4 regions of the Streptomyces sp. NPDC090108 genome follow, and region 4 is predicted to be linked to each of the others. Evidence: riboswitches for the same ligand, from Rfam matches in the RefSeq annotation. Region 4 holds a riboswitch; each other region holds the start of a gene.

The links. A riboswitch is a leader RNA that binds a small molecule or an ion and turns the genes downstream of it on or off. The one in region 4 is predicted to bind cyclic di-AMP.
Region 1: linked by a shared signal. The riboswitch ahead of ACIPRD_RS22125 (transglycosylase family protein) and the one ahead of ACIPRD_RS28255 (M23 family metallopeptidase) in region 4 are both predicted to bind cyclic di-AMP.
Region 2: linked by a shared signal. The riboswitch ahead of ACIPRD_RS15730 (M23 family metallopeptidase) and the one ahead of ACIPRD_RS28255 (M23 family metallopeptidase) in region 4 are both predicted to bind cyclic di-AMP.
Region 3: linked by a shared signal. The riboswitch ahead of ACIPRD_RS04880 (transglycosylase SLT domain-containing protein) and the one ahead of ACIPRD_RS28255 (M23 family metallopeptidase) in region 4 are both predicted to bind cyclic di-AMP.

The regions. Positions count from the first base shown of each region.
Region 1 covers NZ_JBIVDQ010000006.1:102,555-106,757, forward strand. The annotation lists gene eno (phosphopyruvate hydratase) at 1-610, opposite strand, end outside; gene ACIPRD_RS22125 (transglycosylase family protein) at 949-1,638, opposite strand; cyclic di-AMP (ydaO/yuaA leader) riboswitch at 1,643-1,818, opposite strand; gene ACIPRD_RS22130 (transglycosylase family protein) at 2,020-3,048, opposite strand; gene ACIPRD_RS22135 (cytochrome P450) at 3,174-4,203, opposite strand, start outside.
Region 2 covers NZ_JBIVDQ010000004.1:143,177-147,379, forward strand. The annotation lists gene ACIPRD_RS15725 (pitrilysin family protein) at 1-1,255, shown strand, start outside; cyclic di-AMP (ydaO/yuaA leader) riboswitch at 1,543-1,706, shown strand; gene ACIPRD_RS15730 (M23 family metallopeptidase) at 1,719-2,450, shown strand; gene ACIPRD_RS15735 (GntR family transcriptional regulator) at 2,721-3,416, shown strand; gene ACIPRD_RS15740 (HPr family phosphocarrier protein) at 3,671-3,952, opposite strand; gene ACIPRD_RS15745 (GNAT family N-acetyltransferase) at 4,138-4,203, shown strand, end outside.
Region 3 covers NZ_JBIVDQ010000001.1:1,097,568-1,101,770, forward strand. The annotation lists gene ACIPRD_RS04875 (polyprenyl synthetase family protein) at 224-1,234, opposite strand; cyclic di-AMP (ydaO/yuaA leader) riboswitch at 1,785-2,024, shown strand; gene ACIPRD_RS04880 (transglycosylase SLT domain-containing protein) at 2,028-2,519, shown strand; gene ACIPRD_RS04885 (HAD family hydrolase) at 2,617-3,441, opposite strand; gene ACIPRD_RS04890 (ATP-grasp domain-containing protein) at 3,576-4,203, opposite strand, start outside.
Region 4 covers NZ_JBIVDQ010000009.1:17,869-22,071, reverse strand. The annotation lists gene ACIPRD_RS28265 (dihydrofolate reductase family protein) at 31-1,164, shown strand; tRNA gene ACIPRD_RS28260 (tRNA-Met) at 1,308-1,381, shown strand; cyclic di-AMP (ydaO/yuaA leader) riboswitch at 1,696-1,866, shown strand; gene ACIPRD_RS28255 (M23 family metallopeptidase) at 1,874-2,914, shown strand; gene ACIPRD_RS28250 (aldo/keto reductase) at 3,120-4,067, shown strand; gene ACIPRD_RS28245 (PrsW family intramembrane metalloprotease) at 4,092-4,203, opposite strand, start outside.

The DNA.
Region 1 (4,203 bases), on a different contig from region 4:
GGCCGGTGGACAGGCCCTTGGTCTTCAGCACCTTCTTGAGGGTGTGGTAGACCTCGGCGCCCCAGCGCAGGGCCTCGGAGAAGGACTCCGCGCCGATCGGGGCGATCATGAACTCCTGGATGTCCACGTTGGAGTCGGCGTGCGAGCCGCCGTTCAGGATGTTCATCATCGGAACGGGCAGCAGGTGCGCGTTCGGGCCGCCCAGGTAGCGGAACAGCGGCAGGTCGCTGGCCTCGGAGGCGGCGTGGGCGACGGCCAGGGAGACGCCGAGGATGGCGTTGGCGCCGAGCGAGCCCTTGTTGTCGGTGGCGTCCAGGTCGAACATGGCCTGGTCGATCAGGCGCTGTTCGGTGGCGTCGTAGCCGACCAGCTCCGGGCCGATCTGCTCGATGACGGCGAGGACGGCCTTCTCGACACCCTTGCCCTGGTAGCGGTTCGGGTCACCGTCGCGGAGCTCGATGGCCTCGAACGCGCCGGTGGAGGCGCCGGACGGAACGGCGGCACGACCCGTGCTGCCGTCGTCGAGGCCGACCTCGACCTCGACCGTGGGATTGCCTCGGGAGTCCAGGATTTCCCGGGCTACGACGACGTCGATGGACGGCACGAGCATCTCCTTCTTGGGATGTGACGCTGAAAGTGCGGGGCTGGTGTGCCTTGCGACTAGAGCCTAACCGTCCCGGGGTCGTCGGCCGCTGACCGACTGCCCCGTGGACAGGGAGACGGTACCCATTGTTCACTCGCGGAACAAAGGGTTCCCGGACGGGGTCCGGGCGGGGCGGTGGCCGGAAACGGCACCACGCCGGACGGAGGGGGCGAAAAAACCCCGCCCCGGCGCGTGCGGGGGAACACGCGCCGGGGCGGGGAGTGCATGGGCCCGGGACCCCTCATGCGGCGCCCTGCGGGAGGGTCACCGCCGGGCGGGGCCGGTGCCCCGGGGCGCCGGCCGGGTCACTTCAGGTGCAGCTGCTGGCCCGGGTAGATGAGGTCGGCGTTCGCGACGATGTCCTTGTTCAGCTCGAACAGCTTCTTCCAGCCACCCTTGACGGCGTGCTTCTGGGCGATCGAGCCGAGGGTGTCGCCCTTGACGACCTTGTACTCCCCGTCACCCTTCTTCACCTTGGTACCGCTCGGGGTGGTGACGGTCGCGCTCGCGGCCGGACGGGCCGCGGAACGGGAGGCGGCCTGGGTGTCGGTGGAGCGGGTGGCCGTGGCGGTGCCCGACGGGGCCGGGGTGGCCGGGGCGGGGGCGGCCGGGGCGGTGAAGGGGGTGCTGGACAGCCCCGTGCCGCAGGTCGGCCAGGCGCCCTTGCCCTGGGCGGCGAGAACCTTCTCCGCGACGGTGATCTGCTGCGTCCTGGTCGCCTTGTCGGCGGTGGCGGCGTACTGCGTGCCGCCGTAGGCGGCCCAGGTGGAGGCGGAGAACTGCAGACCGCCGTAGTAACCGTTGCCGGTGTTGATGGCCCAGTTGCCGCCGGACTCGCACTGGGCGACGGCGTCCCATTCGGAGCCGGTGGCGGCGGAGGCGTTGCCGGCCGCCATCAGCGGGGCGGCGACGGCGGTGCCGGCGACACCGGCGAATGCGAGGGCACGGACGGCCTTGGACGAACGACGATGCTTGGCCTTGCCGGAGAACAGCATGGATCGATCCCCTCACCGACGCCTGCGAGGTGAGCTGTCGGGTTCGGGCCGGTTGAGTTGCCCGGCCACCCCTTCCCCTGACGGGAAGGCGTGGCTTCACCCCCAGCCGGACGCGGCTTCAACCGCCTTGTCCGGCACTTACCTTGGGTCCCCCGCTCCTGCCTGCGGCGCATGAAGCGTCGACTGTTCCCGGACGGCCACTGGCAGGATTCGGCGTTGCGGCGGCCGGGGCTCGTGGTGACGAGCGGCCTTGACCGTAGGCAGGCGATCGACCGAATCCCAAAGATGATCAGGGCTTCTGAGACTCATCCCACACTTTCACCAAACCGGACATTAGTGGTGAAGTCGGGTCTCAACTCCGGCCGTCGGACGCCCTTTTCGTCACGGAACCTTCAGCGTCTGACCGGGGGCGAGGTTGTTCGGGTCGCCGCCGATGTCCTTCTGGTTCAGGGAGTAGAGGGCGTGCCAGCCGCCGTCGAGGCCAAGGGAGTCGGCGATGGAGCCGAGCGTGTCGCCCTCGTGGACCGTGTAGGAGTCCGAGGCGTGCCGGCCGGAGGAGACGACCCGCCGGGTGCCGTCGGCGTCCGTCTTGACACCCTCGTCCGCGCTGCCGCCGCGGTGGCGGCCGCCGCTGAGGGAACTGGTGTCGACCAGCGCCCAGGAGCCTCCGGTCTGCGCGTCGGCGGTGTCACGGACCGCGGGGGCCGTGGTCGCCGGGCCGTCGGACACCCGGCCGCCGGCGTAGTCCGGCATGACCGGATCCCCGGAACCGGGGGTGTCCACACCCTTGTCGGAGGAGACGGAGCCGGTGCTCTCGCTCGCGCTGGGGGACGGATCGGCCTTCTTGTCCGACCCCTTGGAGGAGGCCGAGGGAGAGGGCGAGGCGTCGGACGTGCCGGACGCGTCGGACCCCTTGTCCGAACCGGACCCGTCGGCGGTCCCGGCGGTGGAACCGCCGTCCGCCGGACCGGAGGTGTCCGAGGCGCCCTGGCCGGCCGAGGTGCCGACGCCCGTGTCGACGTTCACGGAAGCGGAGTCGGCGGTCAGCCCGGACAGCAGGGCGCAGGTGGCCCAGGGGGTCGTCCCCTTGTCGGCCAGGATCTTCTCGGCGACCGAGATCTGCTGCGAACGGCTCGCCTGGTCGGCGGTCTGGGCGTACTGGGAGCCGCCGTAGGTGTTCCAGTCCTCCTGGGAGATCTGGAGGCCGCCGTAGAAGCCGTTGCCGGGGTCGGCGCTCCAGGAACTACCGCTCTCGCACTCGGCCACCTTGTCCCATGTGGTGCCGTCGGCCGCGTGCGCGCTCGCCGCGCCGAGGAGCGGGAGGGCGATGGCCGAGCCGGTGACGCCGGCGGCGACGAGCAGAGCGGGAGCCTGGCGAGGGCGACGGTGACGACCGTTCCCGGAGAGCATGCGGAGGCCTTTCGAGCGACAGCAGGATCGGCGCGGCGGAACGATGCTCCCCACCACACTGATGGGTGAACGTATAGGCATACGAACGCCTGTCACAAGTTCATGCCGCACAGATCACGTGAAGATCACATTACTGACGGCCCGTCATCTTCACTCCGGCACACGGCTGGAGGGGCGGGCGTGAACGCGACGGGCAGTGTGCGCAGGCCTCTCATGATGAGGCCGCCGCGCCAGCGCAGGTCCGCCGGATCGGCCGCGAGCCGCAGGTCGGGCAGCCGGGTCAGCAGGGTGGCCAGCGCGGTCTGGCCCTCCAGCCGGGCGAGCGGGGCGCCGAGGCAGTAGTGGATGCCGTGGCCGTAGCCGAGGTGCTGGTTGTCCCGGCGGGAGAGGTCCAGGACGTCGGGGTCGGCGAACCGCTCCGGGTCGCGGTCGGCCGCGGCGAGCACGACGAGCACCGGGTCGCCTGCGGCGATGTCCTGTCCGCCGATGGTGAGCGGCACGGTGGCGAACCGCCAGGTGGCCAGCTCCACCGGGCCGTCGTAGCGCAGGAGTTCCTCCACGCCGGTCTCCAGCAGGTCCCGCTCCCCCGCGGCGAGGGACCGCTGGAGGCGTTCGCGCTGCCCGGGGTGGGTGAGCAGGGCGTAGGTGCCGTTGCCGATGAGGTTGACGGTCGTCTCGAACCCGGCGAACAGGAGGATGAAGGCCATGGCTGCGGCCTCGTTCTCGGTGAGGTGCTCGCCGTGGTCGGAGGCCCGGATGAGGGCGGAGATGAGGTCCTCGCCCGGGGCCGGCTCGGCGGGCAGCGCCTGCCGCTTGCGGTGGATGAGTTCGGCCAGGTAGCCGCGCATCTTCTTGACGGACCGGGCGACTCCGCCCCGGGGTCCTCCGCCGTGCCGGATCATCATGCCGGCCCAGTCCCGGAAGTCGTCCTGGTCCTCGCGCGGGACGCCGAGCATGTCGCAGATGGCGTAGATGGGGAGCGGGAAGGCGAACTCGTGGATGAGGTCGGCGGACCCGCGCTCGGCGAACCCGTCGATGAGCTGGTCGGTCAGTTCCTGCACCCGGGAGGTGAACTCGGCGACGCGGCGGGGGGTGAACGCTTTGCTGACCAGACGGCGCAGCCGGGTGTGGTCCGGCGGGTCGATGTTCAGCAGA
Region 2 (4,203 bases), on a different contig from region 4:
CGTCGAGGTGCTGCTGGACGCCCCCCTGGACGCCGAACCGGCCGGCCTGGACGGCGTCGGCACGATCATGGCGCGGGCCTTCTCCGAGGGCACCGACAAGCACTCCGCCGAGGAGTTCGCCGCCGAACTGGAACGGGCCGGCGCCACGCTCGACGCGCACGCCGACCACCCCGGTGTCCGGCTCAGCCTGGAGGTCCCGGCCTCCCGCCTGGCCAAGGGCCTGGCCCTGCTCGCCGACGCCCTGCGCGCGCCCGCCTTCGCCGAGAGCGAGGTCGAGCGGCTGGTCCGCAACCGCCTGGACGAGATCCCGCACGAGCTGGCGAACCCCTCCCGCCGGGCCGCCAAGGAGCTCTCCAAGGAGCTGTTCCCGGCGACCTCGCGCATGTCCCGCCCCCGCCAGGGCACCGAGGACACCGTCGAGAAGATCGACGCCGCGGCCGTACGCGCCTTCTACGACCGCCACGTGCGCCCCTCGACGGCCACCGTGGTCGTCGTCGGTGACCTCGACGGCAGCGATCTGGACGCCCTGCTCGCCGACACCCTGGGCGCCTGGACCGGCACCCCGGGCACGCCCCGGCCCGTGCCGTCGGTGACCGCCGACGACACCGGCCGTGTCGTCATCGTCGACCGGCCCGGAGCCGTCCAGACGCAGCTGCTCATCGGCCGCGTCGGCGCCGACCGGCACGACCGCGTGTGGCCCGCGCAGGTGCTCGGCACCTACTGCCTCGGCGGCACCCTCACCTCCCGCCTGGACCGCGTCCTGCGCGAGGAGAAGGGCTACACCTACGGCGTGCGCGCCTTCGGGCAGGTCCTGCGCTCCGCGCCCGCCACCCCCGACGGCGCTCCCGGCATCGCGATGCTCGCCATCAGCGGTTCCGTCGACACGCCCAACACCGGCCCCGCGCTCGACGACCTGTGGAAGGTGCTGCGGACGCTGGCCGCGGAGGGCCTGACGGACGCCGAGAGGGACGTCGCCGTGCAGAACCTCGTCGGTGTCGCGCCGCTGAAGTACGAGACCGCCGCCGCCGTCGCGAGCACGTTCGCGGACCAGGTCGAGCAGCACCTGCCCGACGACTTCCAGGCCGAGCTGTACCGTCGGCTCGCCGCCACCGGCACGGTCGAGGCGACCGCCGCGGTCGTCAACGCCTTCCCGGAGAACCGCCTGGTGACCGTCCTCGTCGGCGACGCGGCCGAGATCAAGGAGCCCGTCGAGGCGCTCGGCATCGGCGAAGTCACGGTGGTGGCCGCCGAGTAGAGGCGGGAGAACGGCCGCGCCCGGCCGGCCGCCGGCGAACAGCCGTACGGCGCACACGTGCGAGTGTGGGGATCTGAGGACCGACGGGTCGTCAGGTCCCCACGCCGTTCCCGGGGCCCCGCCGGCTCGGGCTCCCCCTCACCCCCAGATGTCCGGATTGGTACGGGTGTTGCCCGTCTGCCCTGTGGGATGCGCTACAAAAGCCCGGATCCGTTTGAGGATCCCGAGCCGCCCCCTTTAGCGTCATCCGGGCTGTTCGTCAGGCACCACGCCGCGCCCGCGGCACCGGACAGCCATCGCCGAGTCCCCGTACGGCGCGAGCCAGGGGAGCCGGGGACCCAACCACGTCCCTGGGGTGAATCGGATGCCCGCGCGCGAGCGAGGGTGCCCGTAGGAGACCTTCCTGCTCCGAACCCGTCAGCTAACCCGGTAGGCGAGAGGGAAGGAAAGGACCAGCCACTCCATGGCGTTCATGTGCGCCACCGGGAAGCATCGCAAGCCCGGCCGGGTCAAGCGCACCACCGCTCACGCGGCCGGCATCGCGGCCCTCACCACCACCGGTGTCGTCGGCACCCTCGCGGCGTCCCCGGCCCTCGCCGCGGAGAACTCCGTCGAGCGGACCGGCCTCACCCCGGTGATCACCGTCAACGACACCCTCGCCGCGGAGATCGACGCGCAGGCGGACGCCCAGAAGGCCGCGGCCGACAAGAAGGCGGCCGCGGAGAAGGCCGCGAAGGAGCGCGAGGCCGAGGCCCGCGCCGCCCGCGAGGCCGAGCGCAAGCGCCTGAACGCCTTCGTCCTCCCGATCTCCGGCTCGTACGTCTCCACGGGCTACAAGACCGGCGGCTCCCTGTGGTCCTCCGGTTCGCACACCGGCATCGACTTCCACGCCGCGAGCGGCACGACCGTCCACGCGGCCGGCGCCGGCACGGTCGTCTCCACCGGCTGGGGCGGCGCCTACGGCAACCAGATCGTGATCCGGATGGCCGACGGCATGTACACCCAGTACGGCCACCTGTCGTCCATCGGGGTCACCCCGGGACAGCGGGTCACCCCGGGCGAGCGGATCGGCCTGTCCGGCGCGACCGGCAACGTCACCGGCCCGCACCTGCACTTCGAGGCCCGTACGACGCCGGAGTACGGCTCGGACGTGGACCCCGTCGCCTACCTCCGAGAGCACGGCCTGGACGTCTGACGACGCCCGCGCGACTCCCGTACGGCCCCCGCCCTCCCCGCCCGCTTCCCGCGGGTCCCGCGGCGGTTTCCGTACGGCGTTCCGAGGCCCCGGCCCGTCCGGCCGGGGCTTTCGCCGTTCTGTGAACGGCTTCCGCACCTTCCGCGCCCGCTGTCCAAAAAATATCCCTGGAATCCGGTCCGCCGTCGGAAATTCCGGCTCATTGCCATAGAGTCACGGAACAACGCGTCCATCGTCGACGTTTCCCGGGGATCGAGACGGAGGTCGGGCATGCGAATTCCCGCACATTCGGTGTGCACGGCGATCCGGGACGACATCGTCTCCGGTGTCCACGAGCGCGGCAGCCGGCTGACCGAGGAGGTCATCGCCCGCCGCTACGGCGTCTCCCGCGTCCCGGTCCGCGAGGCCCTGCGCACCCTGGAGGCGGAGGGCTTCGTGGTGACCCGGCGGCATGCGGGCGCCTGTGTGGCCGAGCCGACCGAACAGGAGGCCGCCGACCTGCTGGAGATGCGCCTGCTGCTGGAGCCGCTCGGTGCCGCCCGGGCCGCCCAGCGGCGCACCGAGGCCCATCTGAAGGTGCTCCGCGGCCTGGTCAGGCTGGGTCAGGAGCGGGCGCGCCGGGGCAGCAGCGAGGATCTGCGCTCGCTGGGCGGCTGGTTCCACGTCACGCTCGCCCAGGCCTGTGGCAGCCACTCGCTGACCTCGGTGCTCACTCAGCTGCGGCACAAGATCGCCTGGATGTACGTGGTGGAGGCGCCGCTCAGCCCCGTGGAGTCCTGGACGGAGCACGGCGCCATCGTGGACGCGGTGGCGCGCGGCGACAGCGAGCGCGCACGGGCGCTCACGGCGCTGCACACCGAGCGGGCGACCCTCGCGCACCGCCTCCGCTTCCCCGCGAACGGCGACCGCGCGGAGCGTGTGAGGAACCCGCAACATCCCGTAAACATGCCGAGTCTCCGGAATTAACACGCGAGCCGTATACAAAAGGGAGGCGTTCGGAGCGGCATTTCCGACGCCTGATTCCGTGTGCCGTGAATTCCTCCGGACGGGTCCGGGAAACGCGGAAGCCGCGCCCCCTCGAAAAGGGTGACGCGGCTTCCAGAAGCCACTCGGAACCGGCCTCGTCCGGAAATCCGGAATCGGCCAGGAATCGGCCTGGAACCGAGGCCGTCGCGAGGCCCGGGACCGAGACGCCCCGGTCTCCGGGAGCGGCCCGGAGCTCAGACCGTCTCGGGCAGTTCCTCCAGGCCCTCGGCGACCAGTTTGGCCAGCCGGTCCAGGGCGGCGTCCGCGCCCTCGGCCTCGGAGGTGAGGACGATCTCCTCGCCTCCCTGGGCACCCAGGCCCAGAACGGCCAGCATGGAGGCCGCGTTGACCGGCGTGCCGCCGGTCCTGGCGATCGTGACCGGGACGCCTGAGGCCGTGGCGGCCCGGACGAAGATGGAAGCGGGGCGGGCGTGAAGGCCCTCGGCCCAGCCGACGTTGACGCGGCGCTCAGCCATGTGATGCTGCCCTTCAGTCACAGGGTTGTCTAGACCAGATTTCCATATCGTGCAGCGCGCCGGAGGCGGTCACCCACCCCGCCCCGGCGTGTCGTCGGACCGCGGCCTCGGCCCGAGCGTGTCTTCCATGGTCCCTCATGAAGCGTTCCGTGATGTTGTCGTGGGCGAGCCGTAACCTGGGGCCCATGCAGACCTCGGCGGACCGGCGGGACCGGCACGAGTATCCCGCCCACTGGGAGGCGGACGTGGTG
Region 3 (4,203 bases), on a different contig from region 4:
TCGGTGAGGAGTGGTGATTCCCGTGGTTTCCATCTCACCAAATCCGGCGCCGGGAATCGTCAGACCTCGGAGGCAACTGCGCGTACACCTGCGGTATGACGCCGGAGGGCGGTGCCTCCACCCGACCCGTAGGGGTCGTGCGGGGACACCGCCCTCATGTCTGTCCGGCGGAGCGGACGGCGCGCGACCCGGCGCTCCGGGTGGCGGGCTGTCCGACGGGGTGCTAGCCGGCCCGGTGGACCACCGCGTCGCACAGTTCGAGCAGCGCGGCCTTGGCGCTGCACTCGCGCAGCGGGGCCAGCGCGGCGCGGGCCTCCTCCGCGTACCGGATGGTGTCCCGGCGGGCCTGCTCCAGCGCGGGGTGCGCGCGCAGCGCGGTCAGCGCCTCCGCGTGCCGGGCGTCGTCGCTGAGGTCGGAGTCGAGCAGCTCGCACAGCGCGATGTCCTCGGGCAGGCCGAGACGCGCGGCCCGCTCGCGCAGCCGGAGGACCGGCAGCGTCGGGATGCCCTCGCGCAGGTCGGTGCCCGGGGTCTTGCCGGACTCGTGGGAGTCGGAGGCGATGTCCAGGAAGTCGTCGGCGAGCTGGAAGGCGACGCCGAGCCGCTCCCCGTACTGGGTGAGCACGTCGACGACCGTCTCGTCGGCGCCGGACATCATCGCGCCGAACCGGCAGGAGACGGCCACCAGCGAGCCCGTCTTGCCCGCGAGCACGTCCAGGTAGTGCTCGACCGGGTCGCGGCCGTCCATCGGACCCGCGGTCTCCAGTATCTGACCGGTGACCAGCCGCTCGAAGGCGAGGGCCTGGACGCGTACGGCCTCGGGGCCGAGGTCGGCCAGTATCTGCGTGGCGCGGGCGAAGAGGAAGTCGCCGGTGAGGACCGCGACGGAGTTGCCCCAGCGGGAGTTGGCGCTGTCGACGCCGCGGCGCACGGCCGCCTCGTCCATGACGTCGTCGTGGTACAGCGTGGCCAGGTGGGTCAGCTCCACGACGACGGCCGACGGCACGATGCGCGGCGCGTGCTTGTCGCCGAACTGCGCGGCGAGCAGCACGAGCAGGGGCCGGAACCGCTTGCCGCCGGCCCGCACGAGATGCTGGGAGGCTCCCGTGATGAACGGGACCTCGCTCTTGGTGGCCTCGAGCAGGCCTTCTTCGACAGCCGCCAGTCCGACCTGGACATCGGCCTCCAGAGCCTGGTCCCGCACGCTCAGCCCGAACGGCCCGGTGACGGTCACGAGGAGTCTCCTGTCTGCAGGTGTCTGCTGGCGCTCATGCGGTTTGTCGATAGGTCGCTGCCACCACTCGAGTCAGCGTATCCGGTCCTCTTTCGATCACCGATAGCACCCACCGGTCCAGCCCGGGAGGTATCGGATCACAACCGGCGTGTTCGCGATCAGGTAATAAGAACGGACATTTATCGACTTAACGGGAAGATGCACCCACCGTCGCACCTCCACACACGCCAACGAAGGGCGCCACCCCAGAGGTTCCGCCCGGAAGGGGACCGACACCCCCGAATGGCCCCAAACAGACTTAATCCACCTAATCCCCCTTGTCTGTTTTTGCGCATTTTGACACTTCGTGAGTTGGGTCACGCGCCCCCACCCGGCGAGCCGCCCCCGCGAGCCCCTCGTCCACGCCGGTGGCACCTTGCCCGCCCGGCCAGTTGAGGGTTGGCGATCGCAAAGGATCAAGTGCCTCAATTGGTACAGATCAAGGTCAACTGGCACGTTGTGTGATTCCGACACTTGTTCCGGACATGTGCTCTCGCATACGTTCCGGGCCGTCGGGCGAACGCCGAATCCTGCCGCGCCCGGCATCACCCACCGATGAAGCATTCGTACGGCAGGAGCGGGGGAACCAGGTAAGTCCGCCGGGACGGACGGCACATGCCGTACGGACCGGCTCGGGGTGAAGCCACGCCTCTCCCAGCGCCCGACGGGCCTGGGGGAATCACCGGGCGTGGCCGGGCACCTCCCCGCCCGAACCCGACAGCTCACCTCGCAGGCGGCGGAGAGGAACGTCCCCATGCCTGCTGCCGCTCAGCCCCGCCGTGCCCGTACGGCCCGTATCGCCCGCACCCTCGCCGTCGCCGGCACCGGTGCCGCCGCCCTCGCGCTGACCCTCCTGGGCACCACCAGCGCCTCCGCCGCCACCCCCGCGGCCGCCACCACGCCGGCCACCACCCCGGCCGGTTACCCGAACAACCTGGACGGCTGGATCCGCGAGTCGCTCGCGATCATGGCCCAGAAGGGCATCCCGGGCACCTACGACGGCATCCACCGCAACATCATGCGCGAGTCCTCGGGCAACCCCCTCGCCATCAACCTCTGGGACTCCAACGCGGTCAAGGGCACCCCGTCCAAGGGCCTGCTCCAGGTCATCGACCCGACCTTCCGCGCCTACCACGTGGCCGGCACCTCGTTCGACCCCTACGACCCGGTCGCGAACATCACCGCCGCGTGCAACTACGCCGCCGCGCGCTACGGCTCGATCGACAACGTCTTCGGCGCGTACTGAGCCGTCCGCGAGGACGGGTGAACGAAGGGGTGCCCCTCGGATCCAGCCGGTGGATCCGAGGGGCACCCCTTCGCGTCGTCCCGGCGCGGGGTGCCGCTCAGAGGACGGTGGCGCGGAAGCCGAAGACGCGCTCCAGCACCACCGCGATGCCGTCGTCCTCGTTCGAGAGGGTGACCTCGTCCGCCACCGCCTTCAGCTGAGGGTGCGCGTCGGCCATGGCGACGCCGCGGGCCGCCCAGTCGAACATCGGGATGTCGTTGGGCATGTCGCCGAAGGCCAGGGTGCCGGCCCGGCCGAGGCCGAGGTGCTCGGCGGCCATGGCCAGACCGGTCGCCTTGGTGATCCCGCACGGCTGGAGCTCGACCGTCCCGGGTCCCGACATGGTGACCGTCGCCAGCGAGCCGACGACCGAGCGGGCCGCCGCCGCCAACTCGTCGTCGGACAGCGTGGGATGGCGCAGCAGGACCTTGCTGATGGGCTCGCACCAGAGGTCGTCGCGGCGGCCGACCCGCACGGCGGGCAGGGTCGGGTGCGGCATCCGGTAGCCCGGCTCGATCAGCGTGAGGCCGTCCACACCGTCCTGGTCGACGGCCACGTGCACCTGCCCCACCTCGGCCTCGATCTTGCCGAGCGCCGTCTCGGCCAGGTCCCGGTCCAGGCGCACCGACCACAGCAGACGGCCGGCGCCCGCGTCGTACACCTGCGCGCCCTGCCCGCAGACGGCGAGCCCGGTGCAGCCGAGCAGGTCCAGCAGCGGCCGTACCCGCGGGGCCGGGCGGCCCGTGACCACCAGATGGCGGGCGCCGGCCCGCGACGCCTGTTCGAGCGCGTCGAGCGACCGGTCGGAGACGGTGTCGTCGCCGCGCAGCAGCGTCCCGTCCAAATCGGTGGCGATCAGTGAGTACGGGAGAGGTGCGGCCATGATCAGAGAATACGGACCGCGCGACTCCCCGACTCACCCTGCTGCACGGGCACTTGTGCGCCGGGGGATGCCGGGCGAGGCTCGCGGGGTACCCGCCCGCGGCGCGCGCCACGTCCCCCGGCCGGCGGCCCCGGCTACTTCGGGGCCGGGCCGGTGCTGCCGCGGCGGTTGGTGCGCCACAGCTGGTACAGATGCTGCGCGCCCGGACGCACGAAGCGGGCGAGCATGGTGAGGAACGGCATCGGGTCGTCGCCCGCGAGCCAGGCCAGCTCGGTCCCGCTCGCCCGGGCCGGCGCGTGCGGCGTCGTGTAGCCGCTGCGGCGGTAGGCGAGGAGGGCGGGCAGGTCGATGTTCTCCACGACGTAGCGGTGGCCGGAGCGCTGCTCGCCCTCCGGAACCGGGCGGCCGGTGAGGTTCAGGTGCATGGCGCGTACGACGTCCACGCCCGACCCGCTCTCGAAGAGCCGGAACTGGGCGCCCATGCGCGGGTTGAAGTCGAGGAGTTTGTACTGTCCGTCGCGCCGGTCGAAGCGCAGGTCGAGGTCGACGATGCCGCTGAAGCCGATCTCCTTGATGAAGCGCGCGGCGAGATCGGCGAGTTCCGGGTTGTCGACGACGTACGCGTTCGCCGTCATGCCCGCGTGCGGGGGCCAGGAGCGGACCTTGACGCCGGTGAAGAGGGCGAGCGGGCTGGAGTCCGCGTCGAAGCAGGCGTGCACGATCCAGTCCTCCGCCTCCTCCCTCGGCAGGTACTCCTGGAGG
Region 4 (4,203 bases):
CCGTGTGGGTCTCCCCGAGGGAGCGCGCCGATGCCGTACCCGTACGTCCTGCTGTCCGCCGCCGTCTCCCTCGACGGCTATCTGGACGACACCGGCCCCGAACGGCTCCTGCTGTCCAGCCCCGCCGACTTCGACCGGGTGGACGAGGTGCGGGCCTCGGTCGACGCCATCCTGATCGGCGCCGGGACCATCCGCGCCGACAACCCCAGGCTCCTCGTCAACGACCCGGCGCGCCGCGCGGCCCGGGTCGCCGGGGGCGGGCCGGAGTACCCGCTGAAGGTCACGGTCACCGCCACCGGCGACCTCGACCCCGCCGCCCACTTCTGGCACACCGGCGGCGAGAAGCTCGTCTGCACCACCGACCGGGGCGCCGGGCGGGCCGCCGGACTCCTCGGCGCGACCGCCGACGTCGTCTCCCTCGGCGCCGCCCTCGACTGGCGCGCCCTGCTGGAGCACCTGCACGACGTCCGGGGCGTACGGCGCCTCATGGTGGAGGGCGGCGGCACCGTGCACACCCAGCTCCTCCAGCAGGGCCTCGCCGACGAGCTCCAGCTGGTGGTCGCCCCGCTGTTCGTCGGCGATGAGCAGGCCCCGCGTCTGTTCGGGCCGGGGGCCTACCAGGCCGGACGGCTGAGGCTGACCGACAGCCGCCGGATCGAGGACGTCGTCCTCATGCGGTACGAGCCCACCGCGCCCGGCACCGGCCCGCTGCCCGCCGCCGCCGACCGGCACTGGCTGCGCACCGCCTGCGAGCTGGCCGCCCTGTGCCCCCCGTCGGACACGGCCTTCAGCGTCGGCGCGGTGGTGGTCGCCGCCGACGGGACCGAGCTGGCGCGCGGCCACTCGCGCGAGGGCGGCGACCCCGTCGCCCACGCCGAGGAGGCGGCTCTCGCCAAGGTCGGCCCCGCCGATCCGCGGCTGGCCGGTGCCACCGTCTACAGCAGCCTGGAGCCCTGCTCCCGCCGCGCCTCCCGGCCCGCCCCGTGCGCGGAGCTGATCCTGCGGTCCGGCGTGCGCCGGGTGGTCACGGCCTGGCGCGAGCCGGACACCTTCGTTGCGTCGGCCGACGGCGCCGGCGTCCTGGCGGACGCGGGCGCGGACGTCGTCCTGCTGCCGGAGTACGAGGCTCTGGCGAAGGCGCCGAACGCGCACCTGGCGGGCTGAGGGGCCCGGGCCCCGCGCGCCGGGGCCCGCCCGCACACCCTCCGCTCCGGCCGCCGGGAAGGCCTCCGGAGCGGAGCGACCCACGTCACCCGGAACGGATGTGCATCGCACCCCGAACATGACGTATGCTTGAGACACAACGACGCGGGGTGGAGCAGCTCGGTAGCTCGCTGGGCTCATAACCCAGAGGTCGCAGGTTCAAATCCTGTCCCCGCTACTGAAGACTCAGGGCCGGAATCCGGAAACGGATTCCGGCCCTGAGTCTTTTCCGTTCCCCGTGCGGTTCCGCCGCATTTCCCGTATCACCCTCGGTGAGCGCGCGAAAGCCATCCGCGTTCCCCCTGAGTCACCATCAAAACCCGTGTGACTCCTGATGGCCGGTCAACTCGCCCCTTTTTCGGCGCTCCTGGGGGCTTACGTCCACTGCGTATGGCCTTAACGATCAAGTGGAACGGCTTGGAATCCGGTACGCGGGTCTATTAACGTTCGATAACGCAGCGCGGTCGTCCCAGCCGTCAACCGAGGCGGCGCCGTGCGCATGTGCCGAATCCCGTGAGGGAACCGGGGAACCACCACCCTGGGGTGAATCACGCGAATACCTACGTGAACCGCATCAGTTCCACGCATAGGTATACGCGCGTAGGAGACCTTCCTGCTCCGAACCCGTCAGCTAACCCGGTAGGCGGAGGAAGGAAAGGAGCGCGCCCGCGTGGCGTCCAACCCCCCTGCCCCGGAAGCCCCGTTCATACCGGCCCAGCGTGACCCCGAGACCTTCGGCTACGGCGGTCCGCGCGTCGACGAGGGCCCCTGGGAGGAGTGGAACCCCACCGAGGAGTCCGTCTCCCCGGTGCGCGGCCGGCACCGCGTCGCCAAGCAGCGCGGGGGCGGACTCGCCCGCAGCTCCACCGTCCTCGGTGTCGGTGTCATCGCCGCCGTCGGCGCGGGCGGCATGGCCAGCGCCAACACCGGCAAGCCGCCGGTCTCCCTCTCCGTGCCGGACCTGTCCGTGTCGTCCGTCGGATCCCTCTTCGACGGCGGCTCCTCCGACACCCACCAGGCCGAGACCGCCTCGCTGAGCCAGGTCGGCGCCTCCTCGGACAGCAGCGGCCAGGACGGCGACGCGGGCGAGGCCCTGCGCAGCCGGATCATGGCCCAGGCCGAGAAGCAGCAGAGCAAGGCCGACATCCGGGCCACCGCGGCCGCCGTCGCCGCCGCCGAGAAGCAGAGCGCCGACGCGGCGGCCAAGGCGGAGAAGGAGGCCGCGGCCAAGGCGGTCACCGCCAAGGCGGACGCCGAGGCCGACGCGAAGAAGCAGGCCGAGGCGGAGCGCCTGGCGAAGCTGGCCAAGCAGTTCGCCCTGCCGGTCCCGTCGTACACGATCACCTCGACCTTCGGCGAGGCCGGTTCGATGTGGTCCTCCGGCTACCACACGGGCCTCGACTTCGCCGCGCCCACCGGCACCCTGGTCAAGGCCATCCAAAGCGGCACCGTCACGCAGGCCGGCTGGGCGGGCGCCTATGGCTACCGCACCGTCCTGACCCTCGACGACGGCACCGAGCTGTGGTTCTGCCACCAGTCCTCGCTGAACGTCTCCGTCGGCCAGAAGGTCAGCACCGGCGAGGTCATCGGCCGCGTCGGCGCCACCGGCAACGTCACCGGCCCGCACCTGCACCTGGAGGTCCACCCCGGGGGCCAGGCGACCGGCATCGACCCGATGGCGTGGCTGCGGGGCAACGGGCTGAACCCCTGACCCGCGCCGCACCGGCACCCGGCCCGGCCCCGTCCGTCACCCGACAGGACGGGGCCGGGCCTTTTCCGCGCGCACCGCGACCCGCGTGACACCGAGGGATCCGCACGGACCCCACCCGTCACCACCGTCCCACGGGCCCCTGGCTTCACACCTTCTTCCCGGGAACCAGGAATGGGTGGTGCCGGAGGGACCGTTGAGAAGGAACATGACTGCTTCTCTGCGCAAGCTCGGCTCCTCCGACCTCGAGGTCTTCCCCCTGGCCCTCGGCGGCAACGTCTTCGGCTGGACCGCCGACGAGGCGACCTCCTTCGCCGTCCTCGACGCCTACGCCGCTGCGGGCGGCAACTTCGTCGACACCGCCGACAGCTACTCGGCGTGGGCCGAGGGCAACACCGGCGGCGAGTCGGAGACGATCCTCGGCAGGTGGCTGGCCTCCCGCGGCAACCGCGACCGGATCGTCGTCGCCACCAAGGTCAGCCAGCACCCCGAGTACAAGGGTCTGTCCGCGGCCAACATCAAGGCCGCCGCCGACGCGTCCCTGCGCCGTCTGGGCACCGACCACATCGATCTCTACTACACCCACTTCGACCAGCCCGAGATTCCGGTCGAGGAGATCATCAGCGCTCTCGACGAACTGGTGAAGGCGGGCAAGGTCCGGCACATCGCCGCCTCCAACATCGGCCCCGAGCGTCTCCAGGAATCGCTGGACTTCTCCGACCGCGAGGGCCTCGCCCGCTACGTCGCCCTCCAGCCCCACTACAACCTGGTCTCCCGCGACACCTACGAGGGCCCGCTGCAGGACCTCGCCCTGCGCGAGGGGCTGTCCGCCGTCCCCTACTTCTCCCTGGCCTCCGGGTTCCTCACCGGCAAGTACCGCCCCGGTACGACGGTCGACAGCGCCCGCGCCGGCTCGGCCGCCAAGCACCTGGAGTCCGCGCGCGGCCGGCAGGTCCTCACCGCCCTGGACGAGATCGCCGCCGACCGCCAGGTCCCGGCCGCCACGGTCGCCCTGGCCTGGCTCGCCGCCCAGCCGACGGTCACCGCGCCCATCGCCTCGGCCCGTACGGCCGACCAGCTCCCGGCCCTGCTCGGCATGGCCGGGCTGCGCCTCACCGACGCGGAACTGGCCCGGCTGACCGACGCGTCGGCCTGACCCGGATCCGGGAGCCCCGCGCGGCTACGACCGGTACGGGTTGAACGCGGGATCGGGCGCGGCCGGGTAGCCGTACCCCGCCGGGTAGCCGTACCCCTGCGCCGGCATCGGACCCTGTCCCGGCATCGGGCCCTGC